Regions from separate parts of the Janibacter alittae genome, predicted to be linked through region 1. Evidence: riboswitches for the same ligand, from Rfam matches in the RefSeq annotation. Region 1 holds a riboswitch; each other region holds the start of a gene.

Evidence for each region. A riboswitch is a leader RNA that binds a small molecule or an ion and turns the genes downstream of it on or off. The one in region 1 is predicted to bind S-adenosylmethionine.
Region 2: it holds a riboswitch for S-adenosylmethionine, as region 1 does, so the genes downstream of both, V1351_RS15025 (OsmC family protein) here and V1351_RS10340 (aminotransferase class V-fold PLP-dependent enzyme) in region 1, are expected to answer to the same signal.
Region 3: it holds a riboswitch for S-adenosylmethionine, as region 1 does, so the genes downstream of both, metX (homoserine O-acetyltransferase MetX) here and V1351_RS10340 (aminotransferase class V-fold PLP-dependent enzyme) in region 1, are expected to answer to the same signal.

What each region holds. Positions count from the first base shown of each region.
Region 1 is NZ_CP144913.1:2,148,693-2,159,159, reverse strand. Features, by position in the region: gene V1351_RS10355 (thymidylate synthase) at 1-204, opposite strand, end outside; gene dapA (4-hydroxy-tetrahydrodipicolinate synthase) at 247-1,143, shown strand; gene V1351_RS10345 (ribonuclease J) at 1,140-2,825, shown strand; gene V1351_RS10340 (aminotransferase class V-fold PLP-dependent enzyme) at 2,984-4,207, opposite strand; SAM riboswitch class IV at 4,248-4,363, opposite strand; gene V1351_RS10335 (A24 family peptidase) at 4,438-5,082, opposite strand; gene V1351_RS10330 (DNA translocase FtsK) at 5,152-7,929, shown strand; gene V1351_RS10325 (TlpA family protein disulfide reductase) at 7,930-8,937, opposite strand; gene V1351_RS10320 (potassium channel family protein) at 8,980-9,687, shown strand; gene rimO (30S ribosomal protein S12 methylthiotransferase RimO) at 9,737-10,467, shown strand, end outside.
Region 2 is NZ_CP144913.1:3,116,254-3,126,720, forward strand. Features, by position in the region: gene selD (selenide, water dikinase SelD) at 1-326, opposite strand, end outside; gene V1351_RS15005 (endonuclease) at 380-1,009, shown strand; tRNA gene V1351_RS15010 (tRNA-Sec) at 1,048-1,143, shown strand; gene selA (L-seryl-tRNA(Sec) selenium transferase) at 1,229-2,593, shown strand; gene V1351_RS15020 (SelB C-terminal domain-containing protein) at 2,590-4,440, shown strand; gene V1351_RS15025 (OsmC family protein) at 4,534-5,019, opposite strand; SAM riboswitch class IV at 5,050-5,164, opposite strand; gene V1351_RS15030 (YczE/YyaS/YitT family protein) at 5,203-5,931, opposite strand; gene V1351_RS15035 (TetR/AcrR family transcriptional regulator) at 5,971-6,624, opposite strand; gene V1351_RS15040 (hypothetical protein) at 6,733-7,458, shown strand; gene ppk2 (polyphosphate kinase 2) at 7,377-8,267, opposite strand; gene V1351_RS15050 (hypothetical protein) at 8,353-9,015, shown strand; gene V1351_RS15055 (protein adenylyltransferase SelO) at 9,088-10,467, shown strand, end outside.
Region 3 is NZ_CP144913.1:1,185,813-1,196,279, forward strand. Features, by position in the region: gene V1351_RS05720 (DNA polymerase) at 1-1,019, opposite strand, end outside; gene V1351_RS05725 (hypothetical protein) at 1,131-1,880, shown strand; gene V1351_RS05730 (YkvA family protein) at 1,920-2,333, shown strand; gene V1351_RS05735 (DUF4192 domain-containing protein) at 2,425-3,564, shown strand; SAM riboswitch class IV at 3,624-3,733, shown strand; gene metX (homoserine O-acetyltransferase MetX) at 3,749-4,891, shown strand; gene V1351_RS05745 (universal stress protein) at 5,004-5,405, shown strand; gene V1351_RS05750 (RNA polymerase sigma factor) at 5,616-7,286, shown strand; gene V1351_RS05755 (DUF3488 and transglutaminase-like domain-containing protein) at 7,359-9,653, opposite strand; gene V1351_RS05760 (DUF58 domain-containing protein) at 9,650-10,467, opposite strand, start outside.

The DNA of each region.
Region 1 (10,467 bases):
GTTGGTGTCGCCGCGCAGGAACCACAGCAGCTCGCCGATGATCGAGCGCAGGTGCAGCTTCTTGGTCGTCAGCACCGGGAAGCCCTCGGCGAGGTCGAAGCGCATCTGGTACCCGAAGACGCTGCAGGTGCCCGTGCCGGTCCGGTCGTCCTTGACGACACCGTGGTCACGCACGTGGGAGATCAGGTCGAGGTACTGGCGCATGGCGCCACGATAGACGCGAGCACCGACGGCTACCCTGAGCGCATGACGACTTCCCCCTTCGGCAGGGTGATCACGGCGATGGTCACCCCCATGACTCCTGACGGTGCGCTGGACACGAAGGCCGTCGCCGCCGTCGTCGAGCACCTCGTGGCCACCGGGCACGACGGGGTCGTGGTCAACGGCACGACCGGCGAGTCGCCGACCCTGACCGCCGGCGAGAGCATCACCATGGTCCGCGAGGTCAAGGCCGCCGCGGGCGATCGGCTCAGGGTCACTGCCGGCATCGGGTCGAACAACACCGCCCATGCGATCCAGATGGCCGCGGAGGCGACCGAGGCCGGGGCGGACGCCCTGCTCGTCGTCTCGCCGTACTACAACAAGCCGACCCAGGCAGGCCTGCTCGCGCACACCCGCGCGATCGCCGACGCCGCGGTGCTGCCGATCATGCTCTACGACATCCCGGGGCGCACGGCCACTCCCTTCGCCGTGGAGACTCTCATCGAGCTGTCGACGCACCCGCGCATCCTCGCCGTCAAGGACGCGAAGGGGGACCTGTGGGCCTCGACGCAGGTCATGGCCCGGACCGACCTGCTCTGGTACTCCGGGGCCGACGAGATGAACCTCCCCCTCCTGGCCCAGGGCGCCCACGGTGTCGTCTCCGTCGTCGGCCACGTGGCCGGTCAGCACTACCGCGAGATGGTCACTGCGGTCGACGCCGGTGACCTGGTCGCCGCCCGCGCCGTCCACCACCGCCTGATCCCCGTGGTCAACGCGATCATGGGCACCTCGCAGGGCGCCATCATGGCCAAGGCCGCCCTGGTCGAGCTCGGGGTCATCGACAACGCAACTGTCCGCCTGCCCTACGTGGAAGGTCCTGAGGAGCACCTCGAGATCCTGCGCGCCGGGCTCAACGCATCCGGAATCGGAGCCGCCTCATGAGCCATCCCCACCCCGACCTGCAGCTGCCACCGCCGTTGAAGAAGGGCGCCCTGCGCGTCACTGCCCTCGGCGGTCTCGGTGAGGTCGGCCGCAACATGACCGTCATCGAGCACGACGGACAGCTGCTCGTCGTTGACTGCGGTGTCCTCTTCCCGGAGGACCACCAGCCCGGCGTCGACCTGATCCTGCCGGACTTCGACGCGATCGCCGACCGCCTCGACGACATCCAGGCGATCGTCCTCACGCACGGCCACGAGGATCACATCGGTGCCGTCCCGTACCTGCTGAAGCTCAAGCCGGACATCCCGCTCGTCGGCTCGACCCTCACGCTGGCGCTCATCGAGGCGAAGCTGAAGGAGCACCGGATCAAGCCCTACACCCTGGGGGTCCGGGAGGGCGGTCGCGAGAAGTTCGGCGTCTTCGACTGCGAGTTCATCGCCGTCAACCACTCGATCCCCGACGCCCTGGCGCTCTTCCTCCGCACGCCCGGCGGCACCCTGCTGCACACCGGCGACTTCAAGATGGACCAGGTGCCGCTCGACCGACGCCTGACGGACCTGCGTGCCTTCGCCCGGGCGGGGGAGGAGGGGGTCGACCTCTTCCTCACCGACTCCACCAACGCCGAGGTCCCGGGCTTCACCACGCCCGAGCGCGACATCTCCAGCTCGATCGACGACGTCTTCCGCAAGGCGCGTCGCCGGGTCATCGTTGCCTGCTTCTCCAGCCACGTGCACCGCGTCCAGCAGGTGCTCGACGCCGCCGAGCGCTCCGGACGCAAGGTCGCGATGGTCGGCCGTTCGATGGTGCGCAACATGGGCATCGCCGCGGACCTGGGCTACCTGCACGTCCCCGACAACGTGCTCGTGGACGTCAAGAAGCTCGACCAACTGCCCGACGACGAGGTCGTTCTCGTGTGCACCGGTAGTCAGGGTGAGCCGATGGCCGCGCTGTCGCGCATGGCCAACCGCGACCACCGTATCGACGTCGGCGAGGGCGACACCGTCCTGCTCGCCTCGAGCCTGATCCCCGGCAACGAGAACGCCGTCTACCGGATCATCAACGGTCTGATGCGTCTGGGCGCGGACGTCGTGCACAAGGGCAACGCCCGGGTGCACGTCTCCGGCCACGCCAGCGCGGGCGAGCTCCTGTACTGCTACAACATCGTCAAGCCGCGCAACGTGATGCCGGTCCACGGCGAGTGGCGTCACCTCGTGGCCAACGCCGAGCTGGCCATCGACACCGGCGTCGACCCCGAGCACGTGGTCCTCGCCGAGGACGGCGTCGTCGTCGACCTGATCGACGGTCGCGCGCGCATCGTCGGGGCGGTGCCCTGCGGTTACACCTACGTCGACGGTTCGAGCGTCGGCGCCGCGACCGAGGAGCTGCTCAAGGACCGTCGCATCCTGCGCGACGAGGGCTTCATCTCGGTCATGGTCGTCGTCGACTCCTCGACCGGCAAGATCGTCGCCGGCCCGGAGATCACCGCGCGCGGCTTCGCCGAGGACGAGGAGATCTTCACCCAGGTGCGACCCAAGATCATCTCCGCGATCGAGGAGGCCACCCGCAAGGGCACGACCGACCCGCACCAGCTGCAGCAGGTCGTGCGCCGCGCCGTCGGCGGCTGGGTCGGCGGCAAGATCCGTCGTCGTCCGATGATCATCCCGGTGGTCGTGGAGGCCTGAGCCTGCTGACCGCCTCGTTCGCCCCGCGAATATCGGGTAACCCGATACTCCCCGGGTCCGCCCGAGTTACCTACTCCGGCGAACCCGGAGGAACTCGGGTGAAGCCCAGGGGTAGCGGCTGAGGAGCGCGGGCACGGCCCCCTTCGTCTGTCCTGCCGTCAGAGAGAGCGAAGGGCGGCAAGCACCCGGTCCACGTGCTCGCTCGTCGTTCCCAGCCCCGCGCTGATCCGTACCGCGGTGGTCTGCGGGCGATCGGCAAGGAGCTCGTCGACGAGCAGGTGTGCGCAGAACCTCCCCTCGCGCACGCCGATCCCGTGCTCGTCGCCGAGGACGCGGGCGACCTCGGCGCTGTCGTGCCCGTCCACGGTGATCGTCGCGACCGGTGCACCCGCCCGACCGCCGAAGAGGGTGTGCACGTGTACCCCGTCGATGGTCGCGAGGCCGCCGAGCAGCTGCATGCGCAGGGCGTGCTCGTGGGCGACGATCGCCTCCTCGTGCTCGCTGATGACGTCGCAGGCCGTGGCCAGGGCGACCGCGCCGAGGACGTTCGGGCTGCCCGCCTCGTGGCGGGCCGGGCCGGCGGCCCACTCGACGGCACCGGTGCCCGCCCCGACCCGGGCCGTGGCGCCTCCTCCGGCCAGGTAGGGCTCGGCCGCGTCCAGCCAGTCGCTGCGGCCCACCAGGGCGCCGGCGCCGAACGGCGCATAGATCTTGTGGCCGGAGAAGGCGATCCAATCGATGTCCAGAGCGGCGATGTCGACCCGGCGGTGCGGGGCGACCTGCGCGGCGTCGAGCGCGAAGCGGGCCCCGTGTGCGCGTGCCAGGTCGGCGAGCCGCTCGACGGGCCAGTGCTCACCGGTGACGTTCGATGCCCCGGTGGCGACGACGAGCCGGTGCTCACCGGGGTGGGTGCGCAGTGCCTCGTCGAGCAGGGTGATCGCCTCGGCGTGACTGTGCGGGATGGGCAGACGCACGGCGTCGGCCCACGGCAGGAGCGCGGCGTGGTGCTCGGAGGCGAAGACGAAGACCGTCGTACCGGCCGGCAGCGCGCGGGCGAGCAGGTTGAAGGAGTCGGTCGTGTTGCGGGTGAAGACGACCTGGTCGTCCTCGCGGGCGCCGACGAAGGCCGCCACCGATTCACGGGCCGCCTCGTATCGGCAACTGGTCACCCTGGAGGCGAAGCCTGCGCCACGGTGGACGGAGGAGTAGGTGACGGCGGCGGCCGCGACCGCCTCGGTGACGGCGACCAGTGCGGGGGTCGTCGCGCCGTGGTCGAGGTGGGCGTACTCGACGGTCGAGCCGTCGTGGTCGCGGTAGCTCAGGCCCGCCGAGACCAGCCGGGGCAGGGTCGTGGTGGTGGGACGCAGGTCGGACAGGGTCATGGCGAACTCCATCGGGTCGTGGACCCAGGCGTCGACCGTGAGTCCGCGCTTGCCGGGCGACACCGCGCCGCCGGCCAGGTCGTCACCCGGAGCACCCCACCGCGGAAGGAGGGTTGCCGACCAGCTAGCCGGGGCTTGTCGCTGGTACTCGTGACCTTTGGGACGAGACAGTAGCGGATGTCGGGTACGTCGGGTCCACTCGGATGGTGCCCGTCTCGGGTCGTGGGACGTCAGGAGAGCAGGACGGCGAGCAGCGCACCGCTGACGAGGTAGGGGCCGAAGGCCAGGTGGGTGCCCCGACTCGCCCGACGGGTCAGCAGGAGCGCCAGGGCGACCGCCCCGCCGAGGGCGAAGCCGAGCCACAGCCCGGCCAGGACGTGGGCCCACGAGAGCCAGCCGAGGGCGGCCGCGAGCGAGACGACGAGCTTGGCGTCGCCCATGCCGATCGAGCGTCCGAAGAGCACGAGGGCCAGCAGGAGGACGCCGCCCCCCACGAGGACCGCGGCCAGGCCGGCACGGCGAAGGGAGTCCCAGTCGCCGGTCGTGGCGCTCGCCCCGGTGAGCAGGACGAACTCGATCGGTACGAGCGGCAGGGTGATCGCGTTGGGCAGCCGGTGGACATCCGCGTCGATGGCCGCGAGCGCGATCCCGGCGGGCACGAGCGCAAGGTAGGGCAGCAGCACCGGCCACGGGCGGTCGGCGAGGGCGTGATCGACGAGCACCCCGGCGAAGGGAGCGAGCGGCACCACCCACCAGTGGCCGGGGAGCGGGGCGGTCTCGTCGGAACGGCGATAGGCGCCCCCGCGCAGGCCGAGGAGGACGCCGATGCCGAGCGCGCCCATCACCAGGACGACGAGGATCGTGCGGGGGTCCACCGGGGGAGGCTACCGCCTGTTGCGCGTGTGACGCGTGTGTCAGGCGGGTCTTTCCCCTACCCTGCGAACATGGCCACTCGTCCGTCGACCACCGCTCGCAAGAGCGCCGCCTCGCGACCCCGCGGCAGCACGCGGCCCTCGGGGCGGAAGCCGGCTGCCAAGCGCAAGGCCCCCGCTTCCCGCAAAAAGGGTGCGTCCGGGGGCGGGCTGCCCCTGCCCCTCGCGGTCGTCCAACGCACCTGGATGGGCGTCGCGCACGCCACGGGTTCGGGAGTGCGCCGGATGGGGCACGGGGCCAGCCAGATCGAGCCGGAGCACCGTCGTGACGGTCTCGGCTTCCTCGCCCTCGCCCTCGCCCTCGTCGTCGCAGTGCGCGAGTGGTGGGGCCTGCCCGGGGCCTTCGGCGACGTCGTGCACGCGGTCTTCGCAGGGACCTTCGGGCGGGTCGCCTACGCCCTGCCCATCGTGCTGCTGCTCCTGGGCGTGCGTCTGCTGCGCACCCCGAGCAACGAGGCGGCCGATGCCCGGTTGGGCTTCGGCACGGTCATGGCCCTCTTCGCGGCCTCCGGGCTGACCCACATCGCCAAGGGCATCCCGCAACCCCCGGACGGGGCCACCCCGATGCGTGACGCCGGAGGCATCGTCGGTTTCCTCGCCTCCGACCCGCTCGCCACGGCCGTGACCGAGTGGCCCGCGACGGTCCTGCTGGTCCTGCTCGGACTCTTCAGCCTGCTGCTGCTGACGGGGACCCCGCTGCACGAGGTCCCGCAGCGGCTGGCCTACGTCCGCGCTGCCTTCACCGGTGAGGTGCCCGCGCACGTGAAGGCGGCGCCGGCCGGCGATGATGCCCCCGGTACCGCCGTCAACCGGGCACGTCGTCGGCGGCGGTCGGCAGAGGACGACGCGCTCTCCGGCCAGCGCGACGGCGACACCGCCTACGACCAGGCAGCCGTCGTCCAACCGGTCGACGGCAAGAGCCGCAGGAAGAAGGGCGCCGCCGCGGCGACGACCCCGATCGAGCAGCCCGAGGCCGGCGGCCCGCGGCCGGGGGAGAAGCGCCCGACCGCCAACCCCGTCGTCGCCCCGGTGAAGGCCGAGAGCAAGACCGTGCTCGAGGCGCCGCCCACGGCGCAGCTGCCGCAACGGGTGGAGCAGCTCGCCCTCGCGGGGGATGTCACGTACACCCTCCCGGAGAGCACGTATCTCAAGCCGGGCCCGCCGCACAAGGAGCGCTCCGAGGCCAACGACCAGGTCGTCGAGGCGCTGACCAACACCCTCGACGAGTTCAACATCGACGCCCAGATCACCGGGTTCCACCGCGGCCCGACCGTGACCCGGTACGTCGTCGAGCTCGGCCCGGGCGTCAAGGTCGAGCGCGTCACCGCCCTCTCCAAGAACATCGCCTACGCCGTTGCGTCCGCTGACGTGCGCATCCTCAGCCCGATCCCCGGCAAGTCGGCCATCGGCATCGAGATCCCGAACGCGGACAAGGAGATGGTCTGCCTCGGCGACGTGCTGCGCTCGGACGTCGCGCGCAACAACGAGCACCCGATGGTCATGGGCGTCGGCAAGGACGTCGAGGGCGGCTACGTCATTGCCAATCTGGCGAAGATGCCACACATCCTGGTCGCCGGTGCCACCGGCTCCGGTAAGTCCTCCTTCGTCAACTCGATGATCACCTCGATCCTGATGCGGGCCACCCCGGACGAGGTGCGGATGGTGCTCGTCGACCCCAAGCGTGTGGAGCTGACGGCCTACGAGGGCATCCCGCACCTGATCACGCCGATCATCACCAACGCCAAGAAGGCGGCTGAGGCCCTCCAGTGGGTCGTGCGCGAGATGGATATGCGCTATGACGACCTCGCGACCTACGGCTACAAGCACCTCGACGACTTCAACAAGGCCGTCAAGGCCGGCAAGGTCGAGCCGGTCCCCGGCAGCGAGCGGGTCCTGGAGCCCTACCCGTACCTCCTGGTGATCGTCGACGAGCTGGCCGACCTGATGATGGTCGCCCCGCGCGACGTCGAGGACTCGATCGTGCGCATCACCCAACTGGCGCGTGCCGCCGGCATTCATCTCGTGCTGGCGACGCAGCGGCCCTCCGTCGACGTCGTCACCGGGCTGATCAAGGCCAACGTCCCCTCGCGGATGGCCTTCGCCACGTCGTCGCTGTCCGACTCACGTGTCGTCCTCGACCAGCAGGGCGCGGAGAAGCTCCTCGGCCAGGGTGATGCGCTGTTCCTGCCGATGGGCAAGTCGAAGCCGATGCGTGTCCAGGGCGCCTGGGTGACCGAGTCCGAGATCGACGACGTCGTCCAGCACGTCACCGGCCAGCTCAAGCCCACCTACCGCGAGGACGTGGCGCCCCCGGAGGCGCCGAAGAAGCAGATCGACGAGGACATCGGCGACGACCTCGACGTCCTGCTGCAGGCGACCGAACTCGTCGTGACGACGCAGTTCGGCTCGACGTCGATGCTGCAGCGGAAGCTGCGGGTCGGCTTCGCCAAGGCCGGCCGTCTGATGGATCTGCTCGAGTCCCGTGGCGTCGTCGGCCCGTCCGAGGGATCGAAGGCACGCGACGTGCTGGTCACACCGGAGGAGCTGCCGACCACCCTGGCGCTGATGAAGGGCGAGGACCCGCCGGAGCCCGAGGGTGGCCGGACCGAGGAGGCCTTCGACCAGGACTCCGCCGACGAGGTCGAGCAGGGCGAGATGGTCGACACGACGGCCGTACCCTCCCGGGGTGGCCGGTACGCCGAGGACCCGATCGGGACCGACCCGCCGGCCCAGGAGTGGACCGAGGAGGATGACGAGGACGCCTGGACACTCACCGACAACTACCGGTGATCAGGCGGGGTCGATGACCCCTGCCGTGAGCAGCTCCTCACGCACGTCCTCGACGAAGGCGGTGACGTCGTGGGCCCCCACGACCGGTCCGCCGGCGAGCATCCCGTCCCCGCCGAGGAGGACCGCGCTCGGCGTGCGGGCACCGAAGATGCGAATGGTCACGCCCTGCGGGTCGTGCATGAGGTGACCCTCGAGCTCCGGGACGACGGCCACGGTGGCCTCGATCGTCTGGGCAACGACGCCGACGACCCGCACCGGGGCGAGATCGGTGGCCCACCGGGGGATGCTCTCGATCGCCGGGAGGCATGATCCACAGGCGGGTGAGACGAAGACGAGCAGCACGGCGCCGGATCGGGTCAACTCGGTGAGGTTGTGCAGGGTTGCGTCGGCGTCCGCGAGGGTGGCGAAGGGGAGGGGCTGGCGCACGTAGTCCAGCTCGCCCTCGGCGTCGGCGCCCGGGACGCCCACCGCGGAGGTGGCGGCGCCCTTCGCCCCACCGAAGGTGGTCACGAGGACTGCGCCGGTGAGCACGACCAGCCCCAACCACACCCACTCGACGCCGGAGGCCCCGACGAGCCGGCTCGCCACGGAGGTGTCAGCGGTCGCGGACCAGACACCCAGCAGGGCGACGACGACGAGCAGGACGTTGCGCACGGCTGTCCGGGGGGTCACCTCCCCGAGCCCCAGCTCGCCGAAACAGCTGCACGTGACCGGGTGGTCGAAGGTGAGCGCGCGGGCGATGACGACGAGGTAGCCGACGAAGAGCAGGGCGGTGATCACGGCCACGGGCAACGCGAAGGGAGGCGGGGACAGCAGCACCGCGACCGCCAGGACGATCTCGACCCAGGGGAGCGCGCGGGGCACGAGGGAGTCGGTCAGTGCCCGCGGCAGGGCGAGCTGGAAGAAGGCGCTGCGGGTGGCGGGGGTGTGGTGCACCTTGGCCGCTCCGCTGACCAGGAGGAGAGCCGAGAGCAGGAGCGGCGGGAGCAGAAGCGGGCCGGTGAGCACGTCGGCAGTCTAGGTCGCCGCCCGACACCTACAGTTGGACGCATGACGAAGGCCTGGTACGAGCTCGACAGCCGTCCGACCGGCGCCCACTACTGGGCCGCAGTCGTCCGCAAGCAGCCATCGGCGGTCCTTGTCTCCGTCCAGCTCCTGGCGATCGCGCTGCTGCCGTGGGTGGAGTCGGAGTCCTGGGGTCGCGCTGCCATCGCCGGCCTGTCGTTGTTCGCGGTGACCTTCGGGGTCTGGACGGTGCGCTCCACGCCCGCCCTGACCTGGCTGGCCCTGCTCATCGGGTTGCCTGCCTTCCTCCTGGAGGTGTGGTCGGTCGTGGACCCGTCGAACGTCCCGGTGACCTTCTCCGCGCACATGATGCTCGCGATCTTCTACGTCTACGTCGCCTACGGGCTCGTGGCGTACATGTTCGCCGACACGTGGGTGACCAAGGACGAGTTCTTTGCCGTGGCGGCGGCGTTCACCGTGCTGCTCTTCGCCTTCGCCTACCTGTACGTCGCCATCCAGACGGTGGCCCCCGGCTCCTTCGTGTCCGGGGACGGCGGGGGGCCCCAGCGCTCCTTCCTGGAACTCCTCTACTTCTCCGGTGCCAACCTCACGAGCGTCGGCCTCTCGGACATCGTCCCGGTCGAACCCCACGCGCGTGCCGCCACGATCCTCGAGCAGCTCAGCGGTGTGCTCTACGTGGCCATGGTCATCTCCCGCCTGGTGGCCCTGACGGTGATGCGGTCGCGCAACTGAGGTGGGTACGGGCCCGAGCACCCTCGCCCGGCCGCATACAGTGGTGGGCATGCCCGTGTCCCGTAGCGTCGCCCTCGTCACCCTCGGGTGCACCCGCAACGACGTCGATTCCGAAGAGCTCGCCGGGCGGCTCACCGCCGAGGGCTGGACCCTGGTCGATGATGCCGCAGCGGCCGACGTTGCCGTCGTCAACACCTGCGGTTTCATCGAGCAGGCGAAGAAGGACTCGATCGACGCGATCCTCGAGGCGGGTGACCTGCGCGAGCACGGCCGGACCCAGAAGGTCGTGGCCGTCGGGTGCCTCGCCGAGCGCTACGGCAAGGAGCTCGCCGACGAGCTGCCGGAGGCCGACGCCGTTCTCGGCTTCGACTCCTACGCCGACATGTCCAATCACCTGCGTGCCGTGCTCGACGGGCACGCGCCGGAGGCACACACGCCCGGCGACCGCCGGAAGCTGCTGCCGATCTCACCGGTCGAGCGCGAAGCCGCCACCCAGGACGTGTCGGTCCCCGGCCACGGTGCGAGCGACCTGCCGCGAGCACGTCTTGACGATCGCCCGTGGGCGCCGCTGAAGATCGCCTCCGGCTGCGACCGCCGCTGCTCCTTCTGCGCCATCCCGACCTTCCGAGGGGCCTTCGTCTCCCGCCGACCGACCGACGTCGTGGCCGAGGGACGGTGGCTGGCCTCCCAAGGGGTGCGTGAGCTCTTCCTCGTCAGCGAGAACTCCACGTCCTACGGCAAGGACCTCGGTGACCTCGACCTGCTGGAGCAGTTGCTGCC
Region 2 (10,467 bases), 970 kb from region 1:
CGGGGCCAGGCGACGAGGTTGATCGCCATGATCGGCTCGCCACCCATGGCGTAGATGTCGGAGAGGGCATTGGCCGCCGCGATACGGCCCCAGTCGTAGGGGTCGTCGACGACGGGGGTGAAGAAGTCCGACGTCGACAGCACCGCCTGCCCGTCCCGGATGCGCACGACGCCCGCATCGTCACCGTCGTCGAGCCCGACCAGCACGTCCGCGCCGGGCGGCGCCGGGACCTGCAGACCGGCCACGACCTGCTCGAGCTCCTCCGCGGGGATCTTGCAGGCGCACCCACCACCACGGGCGTACTGGGTGAGGCGAACGGGCTCCATGTCTGGAGGTTAGGCCACGGCATGGCCCGAACGAACCCGGGTACGACGCACGCATGAGCCACCGGGACACCGTCGATCGCCTGCTGCGCGAGCACGGCACCACCTACGCGGACGAGGCCGGGATCCGACTGCGGGACACGCCGGCTCCGCTCTTCCAGCTGCTCTGCCTGACCCAGCTCTTCGCGGCGCCCATCGGCGCCTCCGTCGCCGTGGCCACGATGCGCGAGCTGCTCGGGGCCGGGTGGACCACCCCGCAGCACCTTCTCGACTCGACGTGGCGGGAGCGGGTGGACGCGCTCGGTCGCGGGGGCTATCGCCGGTACGACGAGAGCACGGCGACGTACCTGGCGCAGATGGCCCAGCTGCTGCAGGAGCGGTGGCGCGGCGATCTGCGCCGGCTGCACGAGACGGCCGAGGACGAAGGGAGCCTGCGTTCCCTTCTCGAGGAGTTCCCCCGCGTCGGCCCGACCGGGTCGGGGATCTTCTGCCGTGAGGTCCAGGCGGTCTGGCCCGACCTGCGACCGCAGGTCGACGGCCGGGTGCGCCGGGGAGCCCGAGCGGTCGGCCTGCCCACCGACCCGGAGAACCTCGCCGCGCTCGTCGACGGTGACGACCTGGCCCGGTTGACCGCCGCGCTGGTCCGCGTCGACCTCGACGGCGGGCACGATGCCGTTCGGGCCTGAAGGCGCACGCCCACCAGTGAGGTCCTATGGTTGGCCGTGGAGGCGTCTGGGTTCCTGGTGGTCCCCCCGGTCTTCAACACCGGTGAGGCCGAGCATCTCGGTCTGGCGGGTTCGATTCCCGTCCGTCTCCGCCACACACTGCCCGTGTCACGACGGGTGCGCTCGGGTGACACCCTGTTGTGACACGGGAAGGGCCAGCCCCGACGAAGGGAGCACGAGGTGACCACGATCGACCCTCGTCGGGCGATACCCCGCACGGACGCGCTCCTGGCCGAGCCCCCCTTCGTCGCCGCCGCCGCGACCCTGGGTCGCGCCACGGTGCGCACCGCCGTCAACCGCGCCCAGGACCGCGCCCGGCGTGGGGAGATCCCCCCGGGCGACGTGGCCGCCACGGCCCTCGCCGGCCTCCCGAAGCGCGCCTCGTCCCTCACTGCCGTCCTCAACGCGACCGGCGTCGTCATCCACACCAACATCGGACGAGCACCCTTGTCTCCCAGTGCCGTCGAGGCCGTCGTCGATGCCGCCGGTCACGTGGACGTGGAGATGGACCTGACCTCCGGAGCCCGCGGTCGACGTGGTGCCGGAGCACTCGCCGCCCTGCGGGAGGCGGTGCCCGACGCCGGCGACGCGCTCGTGGTCAACAACGGCGCCGCCGCCCTGGTCCTCGCGACGACCGCGCTGGCCGCCGGCGCGGAGGTCATCGTCTCCCGCGGGGAGATGATCGAGATCGGGGACGGTTTCCGGCTGCCGGACCTCATCACCTCGACCGGCGCCCGACTGCGCGAGGTCGGCACGACCAACCGCACCCACGTGCGCGACTACCTGGAGGCGATCAGCCCCGACACCGGGTGCATCCTCAAGGCCCACCCGAGCAACTTCCGGGTCGACGGCTTCACCACGGCGGTGGGGTACGAGGAACTGCGCGGCGCCGTGCGTCCCGACGGTTCCCCCGTCCCGCTCGTCGCCGACATCGGGTCCGGCCTGCTCGCGCCCGACCCGCTGCTCCCGGACGAGCCGGACGCGAGCACCGCTCTGCGGCACGGGGCGACGATCGTCACCGCCAGCGGTGACAAGCTCCTCGGCGGGCCCCAGGCGGGCCTGGCCCTCGGTGCTGCCGAGATCGTCGAGACCCTGCGCCGCCACCCGCTCGCCCGGGCCCTGCGCATCGACAAGCTGACGATCGCCGCGCTCGAGGCGACCCTGCGGGGGCCGACCCCGCCGGCGACGAGGGCGCTGCACGCGAGCGCCGTCGAGCTGAGACCCAGGACGCAGGCGCTGGCCGCCGCGCTGGGGCGGGGTGTCGTCGCGGTCGAGGGTCGCGTCGGAGGAGGCGGCGCCCCGGGAGTGCCCCTGCCGGGATGGGCCGTCGAGGTGCCCGTCGAGGTCGTCGAGCGCCTGCGGACGCCGCCCGCCGGCACGCCGGCCGTCCTCGCCAGGGTCGACGACGGACGCGGTCTGATCGACCTGCGCTGCATCCCCGCCGACCGCGACGCCGACGTCGGGGCAGCGGTGCGAGCCGCCCTCGGTGATGTGCCCGACGTCCCCGGCGACGGGGCCGGGAGCGGAGAAGGGCTCCCTTCGTGAGGCGGGTGCTGGCCACGGCCGGGCACGTCGACCACGGCAAGTCCACCCTCGTGCGGGCACTCACCGGGCGCGACCCGGACCGGCTCGTCCAGGAGCGCAAGCGCGGCCTGACCATCGAGCTCGGCTACGCGTGGACGACTCTGCCGGGCGGGACCGAGGTGGCCTTCGTCGACGTGCCGGGGCACCAGCGGTTCGTCGGGACGATGCTCTCGGGGCTCGGTCCGGCACCGACGGTGGTCTTCGTCGTCGCCGCGGACCAGGGGTGGCAGGAGCAGAGCAGGGAGCACCTCGCGGCGGTGCAGGCTCTCGGGATCACCGACGGGCTGCTCGTGCTCACCCGGTGCGACCTCGCCGAGGCCGGCCGGCGGGCGCGGGTGCGCTCGCAGGCCTCGCGTCGCCTCGCGGCTGCCGGGCTCGACGTGCCGGCCTACGAGGTCTCGGCCGTGACCGGTGACGGTCTGGACGCGGTGCGCAGCGGACTGGACGCGCTCGTCACCCGGATGCCACCGCCCGACCCCGACGCGCCGGTGCGGTTGTGGGGCGACCGCTCCTTCACGATCTCCGGGGCGGGCACCGTGGTCACCGGCACCCTCGGCGCGGGCACCCTGCACAGCGGTGACCGGCTGACCCTCCTCGACCACGGCACCACCCGCGAGGTGACCGTGCGCGGACTGCACAGCCAGGACAGCGCGCGCGACGAGGTCGGCCCGGTCTCCCGGGTCGCGGTCAACCTGCGCCGCACCGACGACGTCTCCCGCTCGGTCGCGCTGCTGACGCCGGGAGCCTTCCCGCTCGCCCGTGTCGTGGACGTCGCGCTGGTCCCCGTCGACGGGGACGAAGGGGGCTCCCCCGGCGACGGAGGCGCGTCACCCGAGGTGGCGACGCTGCACGTCGGGTCCGCGGACGTGAGCGTCCACGTACGCCCGCTCGGCACGGGCGCTGCACGCCTGACCGCTGACGCGGACCTGCCCTGGCGCGTGGGAGACCGTGCGATCCTGCGTGATCCCGGTAGCCGACGACTGTGGTCGGTGCGGGTGCTGGACGTCGACCCGCTGCCCTTGCACCGTCGCGGGGCCGCCGCCGCCCGGGGTGATGCCCTCGTCACCGCGGCGAGCGACCACTCGCTCGCCGACGTGCGCGTTCGCACGCGCAGCGCTGAGCACTCCGCGCTCCTGGAGCAGCTCGGGACCGGGTCACCCACCGACGCCGTCGCGGTGGGTCGGTGGTGGGTCGACAGCACGGCCCTGTCGACCTGGCGCGAGCGGCTCGTCGACCACATCACCGAGCACCACCGCCGGCAGCCGCTGAGTGCGGGAATCACCGTGGCCGAGGCGGCCCGAGCACTGAGGTTGCCGGTCCACCTGCGCACGCGGGACCACGGCGGCAACCTGCCGCACGAGATCCACCCCCCTGCGGGGGACCTCGTGCGTCACCTGGTCACGATCGCCGGACTGTCGATCACCGACGGTCGCGTCCATGCCCCCCGCGCCGCCGGCCTCGGCGAGGCCGAGGCCGGCATCCGGGCCGTGGAGGAGAAGCTGCGGCAGACCCCCTTCGTCACCCCGGAGCGCCGTGAGCTGGCCGACCTCGGGCTGGGAACCACCCAGCTCGCCGCGGCCGAGCGGTTGGGGCGGATCCTGCGGTTGCCCGACGACGTCGTGCTGCTGCCCGACGGGCCGGCACGCGCGATGCGGGTGCTGGCCGGACTGGAGCAGCCCTTCACGCTCAGCGCCGCACGGCAGGCCCTCGGGACCACCCGGCGCGTCGCGGTACCGCTCATGGAGCACCTCGACTCCCGCGGGTGGACCCGACGGGTCGACGGCAGTCTGCGCGAGGTCGTGCGCTGACCCTGCGACGTGCTGGCGTCGTGTGGCCAGCAGCGCGTGCTGCTAGCCACACGAGGTGCGGCTGGCTCCCCTGCCGGGACGGAGCCGGGTCGCTCAGACGGGGGCCAGCTCGAGCGTCGTGCGCACGGGGACACCGTTGGTGAGGTTGTCCGCGACGGGGCAGTGCGTGGCCACGGCCTCCTCGAGACGGCGGTAGGACGCGTCGCTCTCCGGGCCGGTCAGGGTGACGGCCAGGTCAATGCCCTGGAAGCCGGCGCGGACCCCCTCGCCGGTGCCGAAGAAGCCGTTCAGGTCGATGTCGCCGGTGAGTGCCACATCGACGCCGTCGAGCGTGAGGCCCAACTTCTCCGCCCACACCTGGTAGGTGATGACGGTGCACGAGGCGAGCGCGGCCAGGAGGTGCTCGACCGGGTTGGCGCCCAGGTCGGTCCCGCCGAGCCCGGCCGGCTCGTCGATGGTGAAGGTGTGCTGTCGCGCCGAGAGGGTGACCTCGGTGGCGGTGCCGCGCTTCAGGGCGCCGGTGACCGAGGTGGTCAGGCGGTTCGGGCTGATTGCGGTGTCGTCGATCGTCTGGCTCATGGCATGACTCTTTCGTCCAGGGCTCTGGTGAACCCGCGCTTGACGCGGCCGGTCGGCACGCGTCCAGGTCCTCACCCGGGGCACCCCACCGAGGGTGGAGGGTTGCCGCCCAGCCAGCCGGGGCTTCGCGCTGGGACTCATGACCAAGACATAACCTCACATAGGTGAAGACATAATGTCCAGTTATGTTTCGGTGGGTCCGCCATCCGGACGCGGCACCCGCAGGTCGACGGTGAAGAGCGGGAGGAAGAGCTGCGCGAGCGGACCGATCGCGACCGCGTAGAGCACCGTGCCGATGCCGACGACGCCGCCGAGGAACCAGCCGACGACCACGACGCTGACCTCGATACCGGTGCGCACCACCCGCAGCGAACCACCGGTGACCCGCGCGAGGCCGGTCATCAGGCCGTCACGCGGGCCGGGGCCGAACTGCGAGCCGATGTACATGCCGGTGGCGATGCCGTTGAGGACCACCCCGCCCAGGAGGAGCGCGACCCGCCAGCCGAGATCCTCCGGCGGCTCCAGGACGGACAGCACGATGTCGGCGGAGGGCCCGATGAGCAGGGCATTGCCGATCGTGCCGATGCCCGGCTTCTGGCGCAGCGGGATCCATCCGAGGAGGACCAGCAGGGAGACCCCGATGACGATCGTGCCGAAGCTCAGTGGGACGTGCTTCGAGACTCCGACGTGCAGCACATCCCACGGGATCTGCCCGAGCGTGGCGCGGATGACCATCGCCATCGACGCCCCGTAGAGGAAGAGCCCGACGAGCAGCAGCGGGAGCCGCAGGGCCAGCCGTCCGGCACGCAGCTGCGCGAGCGGGCCGATGTCGGCGAGCTCTTGGCGACGACGGGGTGCACGGGCGGTGCGCGGTGAGGGCTCGGGAGTGGACACGGCCACAGTCTGCGCCATCGGTCGACCGCGCGGCACCTGCGGCCGCACGGAGCATGCTCACCCCACGCGGACGAGAGCGAGGGTGTCGACCTGCCGATGGAGGAGCGCCGCGTAGAGGTGGTCAGCGGGATCGACCGTCCCGACGAAGTGGCCGGCGAGCTCCAGGGAGACGAAACCGACGAGCGCCGCCAGCTCGGCGAGCACGGCGGCCGCGCCGCTGCCGGTGGCGCCACCGACGTCCGCGAGCCCGACCACCTGGCGGACCAACCCTCGATGGGAGAAGGAGGCGACCTCGGCCCCCTTCGCCGCCTGGAGGAAGTGGACTGCCACGGCCTCGGCGGCCGGGACGGTCTCCGCAGGAGCGACGTAGCCCGGGATCGGGGTGCCGTAGACCAGCTGGAACTCGTGCGGGTTGGCGACGGCCCAGCCACGAAAGGCGTGGCCGAGAGCCTTCCAACGCCTGTCGGGTCGTCGCGCCCGCACCTCGCCCAGGGCCGCGGCCAGCCCGTAGTAGCTCTCGACGATCATCGCGGTGAGCAGCGCCTCCCGCGTGGGGAAGTACCGGTAGACGGCCGAGGAGACCATGCCGACCTCGCGCGCGACCGCACGCATGGACAGGCCTCCTCCACCGCGTGATGCGATCTCCGCGCGTGCTGCCGCGAGGATCGCCGCCCTGGTGCGCTCTCGCGACTGCTCCCTGACTCCGCCCATGCACCGATGATGACACAACCGAGAGCACTGCTCTTGCCAGGAGTCGCACCGTCATCCATACTCCACAAATACGAGAGCACCGCTCTCTCACATGAAGGGACGACGACGATGCGACCGACGACCACCCGACACCTCGCCATGCCGGCCGCAGCATCCGGCCTGCTCATGGCCGCCTACCTGTTGCTGCGCCCCTACGGCGACGGTGGTTCGGCGACGACACCGCAGGCTGCCGCGGCCTTCGCCAGCTCGTGGTGGGTCGTCGCCCACCTCGCCGGAGCGCTGTCCCTGGTGCAGCTGGCCCGCGTCGGCCTGCGGATCAACGACCTGCTGTCGACCACCACGACCCGGCTAGCCCGCTGGAGCGGTCTGGCCGGAGCGGTCCTGGTCCTGCCCTACTTCGGTGCAGAGACCTTTGCCCTGCACGCCATCGGCCGACTCGGGCCATCCGATCCACAGGCGCTGTCGCTCGTCGACCAGGTACGCAACCACCCCGCCGCGCTGACCAGCTTCGGGCTCGGGCTGGCGCTGCTCGCGGTGTCCGCCCTGGCCACGGCACTGGCATGGCACGGTGCCGTGCGGGCCGGTCGGTGGACCGGCCCCACCTGGGCCGGGTGGCCCCTCGCGCTGACCGCGGCGCTCGTCCTGCCGCAGTTCTACCTGCCACCGACGGGACGGATGGCCTTCGGCCTGGTCTACGCGGCCGCCGCCCTGCTCCTGGCGGTCAGTGCGTGGCGGGCGCCGACGACCCGGGCTCAGTCACCGACGACCTTCTTTCCTCGCGCGACGACCTGCGCGTCCGGGGCGAAGACGATCGAGGGGTCCTTGCCCTCGTAGTCGAACTGGTTGAGGAAGAAGCGCATCGCGTTGATCCGGCCACGCTTCTTGTCGTTGGACTTGATGACCATCCACGGGGCGCGCTTGGTGTCGGTCCGCTCGAACATCGCCTCCTTGGCCCCGGTGTAGGCGTCCCACTTGTCGAGGCTCTCCAGGTCGATGGGCGAGAGCTTCCACCGACGCACCGGGTCGATCTGCCGGATGGCGAAGCGGGTGCGCTGCTCCTGCTGGGTCACCGAGAACCACAGCTTGGTCACGTGCACCCCGGCCTCGGCGAGCATCCGCTCGACCCTGGGCGCCTGGTCCATGAAGGTCTCGTACTCCTCGTCGGTGCAAAAGCCCATCACCCGCTCCACGCCGGCGCGGTTGTACCAGGACCGGTCGAAGAGGACGATCTCGCCGCTGGTCGGCAGGTGCTGGATGTAGCGCTGGAAGTACCACTGCCCCTCCTCGCGCTCGCTGGGCCTGGTCAGCGCGACCACCCGGGCACCGCGGGGATTGAGGTGCTCGGTGAAGCGCTTGATGGTCCCGCCCTTGCCAGCGGCATCGCGCCCCTCGAAGAGGACGACGAACTTCCTGCCGGTGTCCTGCACCCAGTACTGGAACTTCAGCAGCTCGATCTGCAGCAGGTACTTCTCGACGTCGTAGTCGTTGCGCGTCATCAGCGTCTCGTAGGGATAGTTCTCCCGCCACGTCTCCACGGCCTTGCCGTCCGGCGCGATGAGCTGCGGGTCGTCCCCCTGGTCGTCGCGGACGGTGTAGCCCTCGGCCACCAGCCGGTCGATGTACTCGCGGAGGTTCTGCTGCATGAACGATCAATACCACGCCCGGGTGACGCGCGGGTGTCCGTCGCGCCATCGGGTGGCGCCCTGACGGTCCTGCTTCAATGGCGTCATGGAGCAGCACCGCAGGTACTGGGAGGACACCTACCTCTTCGAGGTCGAGACCGAGGTCATCGAGGTGTGCGAGGAGCCGGCGCCCGGCATCGCCGTGCGCGACGGCATCGTCCACCCGAAGGGGGGTGGTCAGCCCGACGACGTCGCCACCGTGGACTCGCGACCGGTCTCCGTGAGCAAGGACCCCGGGGCCGTCTGGCTGCACCCCGAGGGCACGCTCCCCGCCGTCGGTGACCCGGTACACGTGGCGATCGACCCCGAGGTACGGCGCCGTCATGCGGCACTCCACTCCGCGGGGCACCTCCTCGATGCCTGCGTCCTGCCGCTCGGCTTCGTCAACGTCGGGCTGAGTCACACCCCGGGCCAGGCCTTCCTGCTGTATGACGTGGACGGTGGAACCCTCCCGGACGGGGAGGAGGCCAAGGCGTCGCTGATCGCGGCCGTCCTCGACCGGGCCCTCGAGCTCGTCGCCGCCGACCTGCCCTATGCCGCCGAGGTCGACGCGGACGGAGTACGCAGGGTCACGATCGAGGGTCTGCAGACCGACCCGTGCGGTGGCACCCACGTGCGCACCACGGGGGACCTCACCGACATCGAGATCACTCGCGTGCGCACCAAGAAGGGCCAGCTCAAGTTGAGCTACACGGCCGAGCACGCGTGACCCGGCCCCGACCGGCGCGGCGGCGTCCCCGGGCGTGAGGCCAGCGTTGTCCGCGCGTGCGAAGGTGGATGCATGAGGTGGCCCTTTGACAACACCTACGTCCGCGACCTCGGCTGGCTCGGGGCGCGGGTCGACCCGGTCCCGGTGCGATCTCCCGAGTTGCTCGCGCTCAACGAGGACCTCGCCGTCGAGCTCGGCCTCGACTCCGGCGGCCTCCGCTCGCCGGAGGGGGTGGCGGTCCTCGCGGGCAACGCCCTCGCCGAGGGCTCCGAGCCGATTGCCCAGGCCTACGCCGGGCACCAGTTCGGGCAGCTCACCCCGGTGCTCGGCGACGGCCGCGCGCACCTGCTCGGCGAAGTCGTCGACACCCGCGGCCGACGCCGGGACCTCGCACTCAAGGGGTCGGGACGCACCCCCTTCTCCCGGGCGGGTGACGGACGCGCGGTCACCGGCCCGGTGCTGCGGGAGTACCTCGTCGCGGAGTTCATGCACGCGGTCGGTGTCCCGACGACCCGGGCCCTGGCGGCCGTGGCGACCGGCGAGCGAGTGCAGCGCGAGCGGCCGCTCCCCGGTGCCGTGCTCACCCGGGTCGCCTCCTCGCACCTGCGCATCGGCACCCTCGTGCTCCTCGCCACCCGGGGCAGCCGCGAGCAGCTCGCCGACACCGTCGAGTACGTCCGCGCCCGCCACTACCCCGATCTGGCACAGCACGACCCGATGGCCCTGCTGTCCGCGGTCGTCGAGCGCCAGGCCAGGCTCGTCGCGCGGTGGATGTCCCTGGGCTTCATCCACGGCGTGATGAACACCGACAACATGACCCTCTCGGGCGAGACGATCGACTACGGTCCGTGCGCCTTCCTCGACGCCTACGACCCGGCGACCTTCTTCAGCAGCGTGGACGCCATGGGGCGCTACCGCTACTCCGCGCAGCCGGCGATGGCGATGTGGGGGCTGGCCCGCTTGGCCGAGTGCCTGCTGCCGCTGGCCGAGGGCGAGCCGGATGCGCTCATGACCGAGGCGCAGGAGCGCGTCCAGGCCTTCGCCGGGATCCACGAAGAAGCGTGGTTGGACGCCTTCCGGCCCAAGCTCGGGCTCGTCCGGGTGGGGACCGAGGACCGCGAGCTCGTCGAGGACGTGCTGATGATCGCGAAGGAGGAGACGCTGGACTTCACGAATCTCTTCCGGGACCTGGCCCGGGTGCTGCGCCAGGAGCCGACGCCGACCCTGGACCGCATCGAGGACGTGCCGCGCTGGCAGCAGTGGCGGAAGCGGTGGCTGGACCGCCTCGAGAGCGAAGGAGAGCCGGTCGGGTCCCGCCACGCGCTCATGGACGGGACCAACCCGATCCACATCCCCCGCAACCATCTCGTCGAGGAGGCCCTCGCCGCGGCCCACGCGGGGGACCTCGCCCCCTTCGCGCAGCTCCTGGAGGTGACCGGCTCACCCTTCGTG
Region 3 (10,467 bases), 960 kb from region 1:
ACCCAGCCGTCATCGGCGGCGACCGCCGACCGCAGCTCGGCGGGCAGGTTGTGCAGCCCGGCCTGCGCGGTCATCCGGCCGGCCGCGCCGTCGCAGGCCGCCCACCGGCCGCGCAACCGGTCATCGCTGCCGACGTGCTCGCGCAGCCACCGCCAGCCGTAGGTGGTCGCGATCCGTTCCTTCTTGCGCCACTCGAGCAGCGCCGGGACCACCGGGTGGGCGCTCACCTGGGCCTCGAGGACCCACTTGCGGGTCGAGGGCACGTCGACGCCGGCGCGGGCGAGCATCGTCTTGACCTGGGCCGGGTTGCGCAGGTCGACGTGACCCGTGCCCGGCAGCGCAGCGAGGACCGGTGCGTCGCGCACCTGCCGGGACGCGAGCTCCTCGGCGACGTCGTGCGGCTCGGGGCCGGCAGCCGCGGTGACCAGTCGGCGCGCAGCCTCCCGGTCGATGGGCAGGCCGGCGGCCTCCAGCTCGACACACAGGACCGCGGCAGCAGACTCGGCGCATGCCGTGGCGACCGCACGAGGACCGGTGGCGGACCTGGCTTCGTGCTGGTGGCGAGCGACCTGCCGGGCCGCGTCCGCGAAGGCGGCACACCGCTGCGGTGTCGTCAACCACGCGCCGGAGACCGCGTCCGCGCGCAGGTGCCCGTCCGGACGGATCAGGTCCTCCGGGGGCAGCTCGTCGGGGAGCAGGTCGAAGAGGTCCCCGGTGGGTGCACTGGGCACCCCCTGCGGGTCCAGGCCGTGCGCGGCGGCCCAGGCCACCTCGGGCCCGGCCGCCCATCCACCATGGATGAGGCGGTGCCCCTCCGCGACGTCCCACGTGCGGTCCAGACGCGCGCCGGTGCGGATGGCCGGCGCGACCGCGTCGGCCGACCACGTCACCCACCGGATGGTGGGATCGAGCGCTGCCACGAGCGATGCGAGGTCGGTCGTGGGCACCGCAGGGGAGTGCGGAGGCAGCACAGCGCCGACGCCGTCCACACCGATGACGACGGCCCCGAGATCCTCCACAGCAGCGAGGCTACCGGCGTGATGTGACACTCCTTCCCGCGCACGGTCGCTGCAGCTGCTGCATGGCAGGATCGACGGTGACACACCGCCCGCACCACCAAAGGACGTCACATGGGCTTCACCGACACGCTCGGCCTCGGGCGGAGCAAGGGCAAGCATGGCTCCCGGGACAGCCGCCCGGCCCTCGAGCAGGCCCGCGACCCGCAGGAGCAGGCCGGTGCCAACGGCGCGGTCGTCCATCTCGTGCAGCAGCTGCTCGACGTCGGCATCGAGGGATGCGGTCGCTTCGACTCGGCCGTCGCGGTCGGTGACGCCGCCCTGCTGAAGTCCGGCGGCAACGCCGAGCGGGCCATCGACCGGATCGTCGCCGACCACATCAAGCTCGCCGGTGCCAGCGGTTTCATCACCAATCTCGGCGGCTTCGCCACGATGGTCGTCGCGCTCCCGGCCAACGTCTTCGGCTTCTACGTCCTCGCCACGCGCATGGCCGCGGCCGTCGCCCACGTGCGCGGCCATGACCTGGCCCGCGGCGAGGTGCGCTCGGCCGCCCTGCTCAGCCTCGTCGGCGCCGACGCGCAGGACCTGCTGGCCAAGGCCGGGATGGCCGTCCCGAGCGGCCGCCTGGCCGGCTTCGCGTCGCAGCAGCTGTCCGGCCCGGCGCTGATGATGGTCAACAAGGCCGTCGGCTTCCGCATCCTCAGCCGGACGGGCAGGGGGGTCTTCGCCCGGTTCGGCAAGGCCGTGCCGCTCGTCGGCGGTGCCGTCGGTGCGGGGATGGACGTGTGGCTGCTCAAGCAGCTCGCCGACCACGTGCGTGAGGAGTTCCCGCCCGCCGACGAGGGACGCGCCGTGACCGGCTGAGGAGTAGCCTGCTGGTGTCCGCCACCCGGAGGTGACCCGATGCCCGTCGGCCCCAGCACGTACCGAGCTGCCCGCCTCGCCCACGCCCTGCGCGAGGCATCCGCGACCCCGGGAGCCCCGAGCCTGTGGGCGCGGATGCGCGCCGTCCCACGGATGGTCCGGGCCGTGCGGTCGGGGCAGTACACCGGCCTGACCTCGACGCGGCTGATGATGCTGCTCGCCGGGATCGGGTACGTCGTCTCGCCGATCGACCTCGTCCCCGAGGGCCTCCTGCTCGTGGTCGGCCTCGTCGACGACGTCCTCGTCATCGGGTGGGTTGCCACCGTGCTCCTGCGCGAGACGGAGGACTTCATCGTCTGGGAGCGGGACGCCGCCGCGTGGGCGGCACAGCACGGCCGGGATCACGCCGACCGTGGGGCGCGGACGGTGCCCTCCTACGTCGTCCCGGACTGACCGGCTCCACAGCCGGAGCGACCGCCGGCGCTCATCCACAGGCGGCGAAGGGGGCCTGCCCCCGGCTGGTGCTCCGCGGCAGATTCGGGGCATGACAACGACAGTTCGCCCCCGTGACCCTGCCGAGCTCGCCGTGCTGCTCCCGTACCAACTCGGTTACCACCCCGGACCCTCGGTCGTCGTGACCGTCCTGCACGACAAGCGGCTGGGGCTCGTCCAGCGCCATGACCTACACACCGACCCTGACGAGTGCCGTGACGCTGCCCGGCAGGCGATGGCGATCGTCGCCCGCGAGGCGGCGACCGCGGTGATCGTCATCGCCCACGAGGACGGTGTCGGGGACTCGGACCCCTTGTCGGAGGCCATGCTCGAGGCCGCTGTGGCAGAAGGACTCCACGTCCACGAGCGGGTCGTGGTGCGTGACGGCCGGTGGTACTCGCCCGACTGCCGGCAGAGCTGCTGCCCCGAGGGCGGGCAGCCCCTCCCGCGGCCGGAGGACGTGCCGGCGATCGCGGCCTTCGTCCACGCCGGTGTCGCGCCCCTGCCCAGCCGCGAGGCGATCGTCGCGGGAGTGCTGCCCGAGCGGGACGAGGAGCGGGCCCGCTCCGTCAGCCTGCGCCTTGCCTCGCTCGGGTACACCGGCAGCACGCAGATTTTCGGTGGTGGGCCGACCCGTCCCCCGGTGCACTGGCTGGACCGGGGCGAGGACGTCCTCGCGTGGTGGACCCTGCTTCTCGACCCGCGTCCGGACGCCATGGCCGTCGAGCTGTTCGGTGACGAGGCGCTGGCGTGGCTGGCGGCCTCGCTCCACGACGTGATCTGGCGGGACGCCCTCATGGGCATCCTGTGCCCGGGAGCGATGCCGATGGCCGAGAGCGTGGGTCCGGAGACCGACGCCGCGATGCTCGCCGCGCGGTGGTGCCCGTGGCTCACCGACGACGACGGGCCGGACGCCTCGCCCCAGCAGTGGCACGAGGAGGTGCTCGCCGTGCGCTCACGTCTGATCGAGCTGACCCGACTGCTGCCGTCGGGGGCGACGCCGCCGGTCCTGACCCTGGTCGCCCACCTCGCCTGGTGGGTGGGGGACGGGACGATCGCCGGCATCTGCCTGCAGCGGGCGCTCGAGATCGACCCGGACCACCGCCTCGCCGAACTGATGCTGCGTCTGCTCTCCGCAGGGGTGCGGCCCTGGGACCGACCCGGCGGCCCGGTCGCGGGGGAGGCCGCCTGAGGGTCCGGTGTGCGGACCCCACTCGATCCTCGTCGCCTCAATGGCTATGGTTGGGGACAGGTCATGAGTGCCAGCGTCAAGCCCCGGCTTGCTGGCCGGCAACCCTCCTCGCGACGGGGTGCCCCGGGTGATGACCAGGCTGCACCGTGGGGGTGTGGCAAGGCGAGCCCCGGGAGTCCTCGACATGAGCGTGACCACCAGGCCCCCGACGTCCTCGGGTTCCTGGCGAGACGGAGACCACCCCGGCCGCCGGAAGTTCGTCACCATCGGTGACCTCGACCTCGAGTCCGGCGACCGGTTGCCCGATGTGGTCCTCGCCTACGAGACGTGGGGTCGACTCAACGAGGCCCGCGACAACGCGATCCTCGTCGAGCACGCCCTCACCGGAGACAGCCACGTCGTCGGGCCGGCCGGTCCCGGCCACCCGACGGCCGGCTGGTGGCCCGACCTCATCGGCTCCGGTGCGCCACTGGACACCGACGAGCTCTTCGTGGTCGCGATCAATGTCCTCGGTGGGTGCCAGGGCAGCACCGGCCCCGGCGCCCCGGCCGCCGACGGTCGGGCGTGGGGGAGCCGATTCCCCCGGGTGAGCATCCGCGACCAGGTCAGCGCCGAGGCGAGACTGGCCGACGAGCTGGGTATCCGGACGTGGCACACCGTCATCGGTGGGTCCATGGGCGGCATGCGCACCCTCGAGTGGGTCGCGAGCTATCCCGACCGCGTCGCCACCGCGGTGGCACTGGCGACGAGCGGCTACGCGACGGCCGAGCAGATCGGCTGGAGCCAGGCGCAGATCCTCGCGATCCGCAACGACCCGTGGTTCGCGGGCGGCGACTACTACGACCAGCCGCAGGGGCCCGAGGTCGGCCTGGGCATCGCCCGGCGCATCGCGCACATCACCTACCGCAGCGAGCCCGAGCTGCACCAGCGCTTCGACCGCGACGTGCGGGACGAGCCCGCCGGGGACAACGGTCGACCGCGCTACGCCGTCGAGAGCTACCTCGACCACCACGGCGGCAAGCTCGCCGGTCGCTTCGACGCCAACTCCTACGCCGTGCTGTCCGAGGCGATGAACTCCCACGACCTCGCCCGCGGACGCGAGGATCTGCGCGAGGCCCTCGCCCCCTTCGCCGGCCGTCTGATCGTGGCCCCGGTCGACTCCGACCGGCTCTACCCGCCGCGCCTGTCCGAGGAACTCGCCGAGGCCAAGCCGGGCGCCGAGCTGGTGACGATCACCTCCGTGGTGGGCCATGACGGGTTCCTCACGGAGGTGGACCAGGTTGCCGACCTGCTGCGGTCCGTCGTGGTCGCGCCAGGCAGGCGCTGACCCCACGCAACCGATCGTCGCCACGCCATTGCCCGCGTGAGACAGGTCACGCAGTGGCGGTGTAGCGTTCGGCCAAGATCTCCCATCAGCGAGTTGTCCCGAGGAGCAGAAGATGATCGTCGTCGGATACGTGTCGACCAAGGAGGGCGAGGCCGCGCTCGAGCGAGCCTTCGAGGAGTGCAAGCTGCGCAATGAGCCGCTCACCGTCATCCACTCCGATCGCGGCGGTGCCGGTCTCAGCGGCGACGCGGCCCGCAAGAACGACAGCGACCTGCGCCGTGTCGGGGCCCGCCTCGAGGACGCCGACGTCAAGGGTGAGGTCCGCGGGCTCGTGCGTGGCAAGGAGCCGGCCGAGGACCTCATCGCCGTTGCCGAGGAGACCGACGCATCGCTGATCATCATCGGCCTGCGTCGCCGCACGCCCGTCGGCAAGCTGATCCTCGGCTCCAACGCGCAGCGTGTCCTGCTCGACGCGCCGTGCGACGTGCTCGCCGTGAAGGCGGCCGCCCGCTGAGCGATGGACTCCACCCCGGCCGGGGCGCTTCCCCGCGGGAGGCGCCCCGGCCGCATATGCCCTCGGGGCGACCCTCGTGTACACCTTCACGGGGGCGACGTTTTATAATGGTGACCGAGCCCAACGCACAGCGTCCGGGCAAGTCGGGACACCGGGGACACGCCACCTCCGAAGTGCCCCGGCGGAATCCGCCGTGACGAAAGGTTGTTGGTGACTGCTGTGTCCCCACGGTCCGATGGGGCGCAGGGCTCCCTCCCCAAGGAGTTCTCGCACCCGGCGCTCCAGGAGCTGGTGCGCCAAGGACACACCGCAGGACTGGTCACGCCGGACCAGCTGCAGATTGCATTCAGCGAAGCCAAGATCAGCCCCAGCCGGGGAAAGGCCGTCCTGCGTGCGCTCGACGACCAGGGAATTGAGGTTCAGGTGCCAAAGTCCATAGCCGCGAAGAAGACGGCCAAGAAGGCCCCCGCGAAGAAGGCCGCGGCTGCCAAGAAGACGGAGACGCCGGCGAAGAAGGCGAGTGCCACGAAGGCCGGCACGAGCACGAAGACCGCCGCGAAGAAGACCACGGACGCCCAGGCCGACGAGACGCCCGCGAAGAAGACGAGCGCCACGAAGGCCGCCTCGAAGAAGACCACGGCCACCCCGACGAGCACGAAGGCTGCGGCCAAGAAGACCACCGCGAAGAAGACGGCTGCCACCAAGACGACTGCGGCCGCCGCCGCAGCCCCGCCGAAGAAGGTCGCGCCCGCCAAGCAGGCCGCCGCGAAGAAGGCCGCGGCCAAGAGCGCCGCCTCCAACCCGACGACCACCACGGCCGAGGAGCCCGAAGAGGGCGAGGACGAGGTACTCGGCGAGGACCCCAAGGACACCTCCCGGACCAAGCGTGACGAGACCGACGAGAAGGGCGGCTTCGTCATCAGCAACGATGACGAGGGCGACGCCCCCGCACAGCAGGTCGTCACCGCCGGCGCCACCGCGGACCCGGTCAAGGACTACCTGAAGCAGATCGGCAAGGTCGCCCTGCTCAACGCCGAGCAGGAGGTCGAGCTCGCCAAGCGCATCGAGGCCGGTCTCTTCGCGGAGGAGAAGCTGGCCACCGCCGAGAAGATCGACATGAAGTTCAAGCGCGAGCTTTGGTGGATCTCCCAGGACGGCAAGAACGCGAAGAACCATCTCCTCGAGGCCAACCTGCGTCTCGTCGTCTCACTCGCCAAGCGCTACACCGGTCGCGGGATGCTCTTCCTCGACCTGATCCAGGAGGGCAACCTCGGCCTGATCCGTGCGGTCGAGAAGTTCGACTACACGAAGGGCTACAAGTTCTCCACCTACGCGACGTGGTGGATCCGGCAGGCGATCACCCGCGCGATGGCCGACCAGGCCCGCACCATCCGCATCCCGGTGCACATGGTCGAGGTCATCAACAAGCTCGCTCGCGTGCAGCGCCAGATGCTCCAGGACCTCGGCCGCGAGCCCACCCCGGAAGAGCTGGCCAAGGAGCTGGACATGACCCCGGAGAAGGTCGTCGAGGTCCAGAAGTACGGTCGCGAGCCGATCTCGCTGCACACCCCCCTCGGCGAGGACGGTGACTCCGAGTTCGGTGACCTCATCGAGGACTCCGAGGCGGTCGTGCCGGCCGATGCGGTCAGCTTCACCCTCCTGCAGGAGCAGCTGCACTCGGTCCTGGACACCCTCAGCGAGCGCGAGGCCGGCGTGGTCTCGATGCGCTTCGGCCTGACCGACGGCCAGCCGAAGACCCTCGACGAGATCGGCAAGGTCTACGGGGTCACCCGGGAGCGCATCCGCCAGATCGAGAGCAAGACGATGAGCAAGCTGCGCCACCCGAGCCGTTCGCAGGTCCTGCGCGACTACCTGGACTGAGCACCACCACGACGAAGGGGGTGTCCACCGCGATGGTGGACCCCCCTTCGTCGTGCCCGGAGATCTCGTGGCTCAGCGCCGGCGGGCCGCCTCGGCCAGTCGCTGCGGCAGCGACAGCCAGGCCTCGACACCGGCGCGGGGCCACAGGCTCGCCTTCAGGCGTGAGCTCGTCATCCGTTGCCCGCGGACCTCCCCGACGATCGCGGAGACCTCTGCGCGGATGTCGGGCAGCTGCTGGTCGGGACGACCGTAGCGCGCCCGCTCCACGGTCAGCACGACGTGGTCGAGCTGCTCACGGGTCGGCTCGTCGAGGTAGCCGTGACGGCTGACCCAGTCACCGACGCGGTGTGGTGTGGCCCCCACGGGCGGGCGCAGACCCAGGTCGGCGAGCCGCTCGAGCAGGTCCTGCCACTCCGTCTCGATCCGGGCCGCGGCGTCGTCGGCCGTGGCACGGTCGCGTCGGCGCGCCACCCACGCGCTGACCGGCATGAGACCCAGGGCGGCCACGACGAGCAGGAGGCCGAGCAGCCACGTGCGCCACGGGAAGGTCTCCGCCTCGCCGGGCTGGTCGGTCGCGGTCGGGTCCTGCGGCGTCGGTGACGCCTGCGTCGTCGTGGTGGTCGCGCTCTCGCTCGTGGTCGTCGATTCGTCCGTGGGCTCGACTCCGTCACGCTCGATGGCGATGGAGTACGACGGCACGCTCGCGGCGCGGGCACCCGGGGTCGGCTCGAAGCGCGTCCACCCGACTCCCGGGAAGTACAGCTCCGGCCAGGCGTGGGCGTCGCTCGCGCGGATCACGCGCTCGTCGGTGCCCGACGCCGTGCCGGACAGGAAACCGACGACCACCCGGGCGGGAATGCCGTGGGCCCGTGCGAGCAGGGTCATGGTCGAGGCGAACTGCTGGCAGTAGCCGACCTTCGTCTCGAGGAAGGACAGGATCGGGTCGTCGGGGGATCCCGGGGGGTCGGGGATCTCCAGGTCGTACGTGAACTGCGACCCGCGCAGGTACTCCTGGAACGCCTGGGCCGCTCCCAGGTCGTCGGCATCCTCCGGGACGAGAGAGAGGGCCAGCTCGTGGATCGCCTCGGCCGACGCGGGGTCGAGCGCGAGGTTCTCATCGGTGTACGCACCGGCGTCGGCCGAGGACTGCGACCCGCCCGTGCCGAAGTCCTCCTCCTGCGGGTCCAGCTCGACGTAGGTGCTCGAATAGCTGCTCGGGGTGCGTTGGACCCGGGCGGTCCCGTCGGTGCCGAGCGCCCACGGGATGCCACCGACGTCGACCGTGGTGGGGTGGCGCGGCAGCGCGATCTGCGGGGCGGCCACACCGTTGGCCCCGACGGTGATGGTGCGGTCCTCCCGGGAGATGCTGTCGTCGGCGGCGGGGGCCGGGGCAGGCAGCCGGAAGCCCGCGCGCGGCGGGAGCGCGTCCGAGCGCATCCGCCCGAAGCCGTCCTCGAAGTCCGTGACCACAGCGATCCGCAACGGTTCCGGCGTCGGGTCGTCGGTCGTGTACCGCAGCACCGGTTCCTCGCTCGGCGAGGTGAGGCTGCGCTTGAGGTCGAGCTCGGTCGACAGGCGGATGCCGTCGGTGGAGCGGGCCGATCCGGCACCTCCCGCTCCGAGCCCGTCGAGGACGTAGCGCGTGGGCAGGTGGGGCAGGGCCGCCGGGATCAGCACGGCGCCGGCAAGGCAGACCGCGGTCAGCTGAACGGCCTGCCACCGCGACGATCGTTCGGCGACGTCCGCCACGTCCGAGCCACCTGTCATGCGCGGGACGGCCGTCGTCCACTCCCGCAGCTCCCGGTCGGACTGGAGGGCCACCATCGCCAACCACAGCACGGCACCCACGGCGAACCAGCCCCAGGGCAGGGCGCCGCCGGAGTTGGCCGCGGAGACGAGGAAGAGGGAGAGCAGCGGGAGCCCCGCGACCGAGGGTGCCGCGGCCGTCGCTGCCGACATGTCGACGGCCAGCCCGACGACGACGACGATGATGACGAGCATCACGGTCACCCCGGGACTCTCCGGGGCGGGGGCCGCGTAGGTGGTGATCGTCTCCCGGGCGTCGTGCACGTAGTTGAGCAGACGCGGCACCGTCCTGGCGGTCGGCACGGCCCCGTAGACGGTGGTTCCACCGAGCTGGGTGGCCAGGACGTACGTCGTCCCCACCAGGAGTTGACCGAGGATGGTCACCCCGGCCCGTCGCGTGAGCCGACGCAGCACGATGCCGGTGACCGTGACGAGGAGGACACCGAGCACTGCTGGCGGCAGCCACGCGGAGTCCCTGAAGAATGCCGTCAGCGGCATCGCGACGACGATGGTGGCCATGGCCGCGAGCGACGCGGCGACACCGTGCGTCTGCGAGGTCATCGGTGCGCCGCCCGTCCGACCACCAGCTGCTCCCACAGCCGGGGGAGCTGGTCACCGGGGTGCACGACCGAGCTGTGCCATCCGCCGAGGGCCAGCCGCTGCGCGGTCAGGTCGGCGGCGTCGGTGCTGCCCGAACCGAAACCACCCCGGTCGACGACCAGGGCCAGCCCGTGCGCGGCGCGTGCGGCACACAGCTCGGCGTCCTCCTGGGTGAGCGCGCCGATGACGCAGACGACGATCCCACCACCGTGCTGGGCGAAGTCCTCGAGCGCCTCGACCATGTGCTGCGCCGATGTCCGCTCTGCCGGCTGCACGGCGGCCAGCCGGTCGAGGGCGAGGTCGAGGTTCTCCAGCGGGACGGCTCGCCCGCCCTCGTCGGAGGCGAGGTGCAGGTGGACCTCGAAGCGCTCCCCGAGCAGCAGCGCCGTGATGGACGCGGCGGCGGTGACGGACCACTCGAAGGAACCTCCGTTGCCGGTCCCGGCGTGCACGCAGGCGCGGTCGTCGAGGACGACCAGGGCGCGACGCCGGGTGGGCTCCTCGTCCTGTCGCACCATCGTCTCCCCGGTGCGGGCGGTGGAGCGCCAGTGGATGCGACGCAGGTCGTCGCCGATCCGGTACTCGCGCACCCCGAAGTCGTCCTCGCCGTGCAGCGCCATCCGCGGTGACGACGCCGACTCACCGCCGCTGCCTCCGGGCACGCCCAGGACGGGGAGCAGGGGCAGGGTGCGCGGCAGGACGACGAGCGCGTCGTGGCCCGGGACGGCGACCGAGCGGGTGGTCAGGCCGAAGGGGTCGCTCACGCGCACGGACA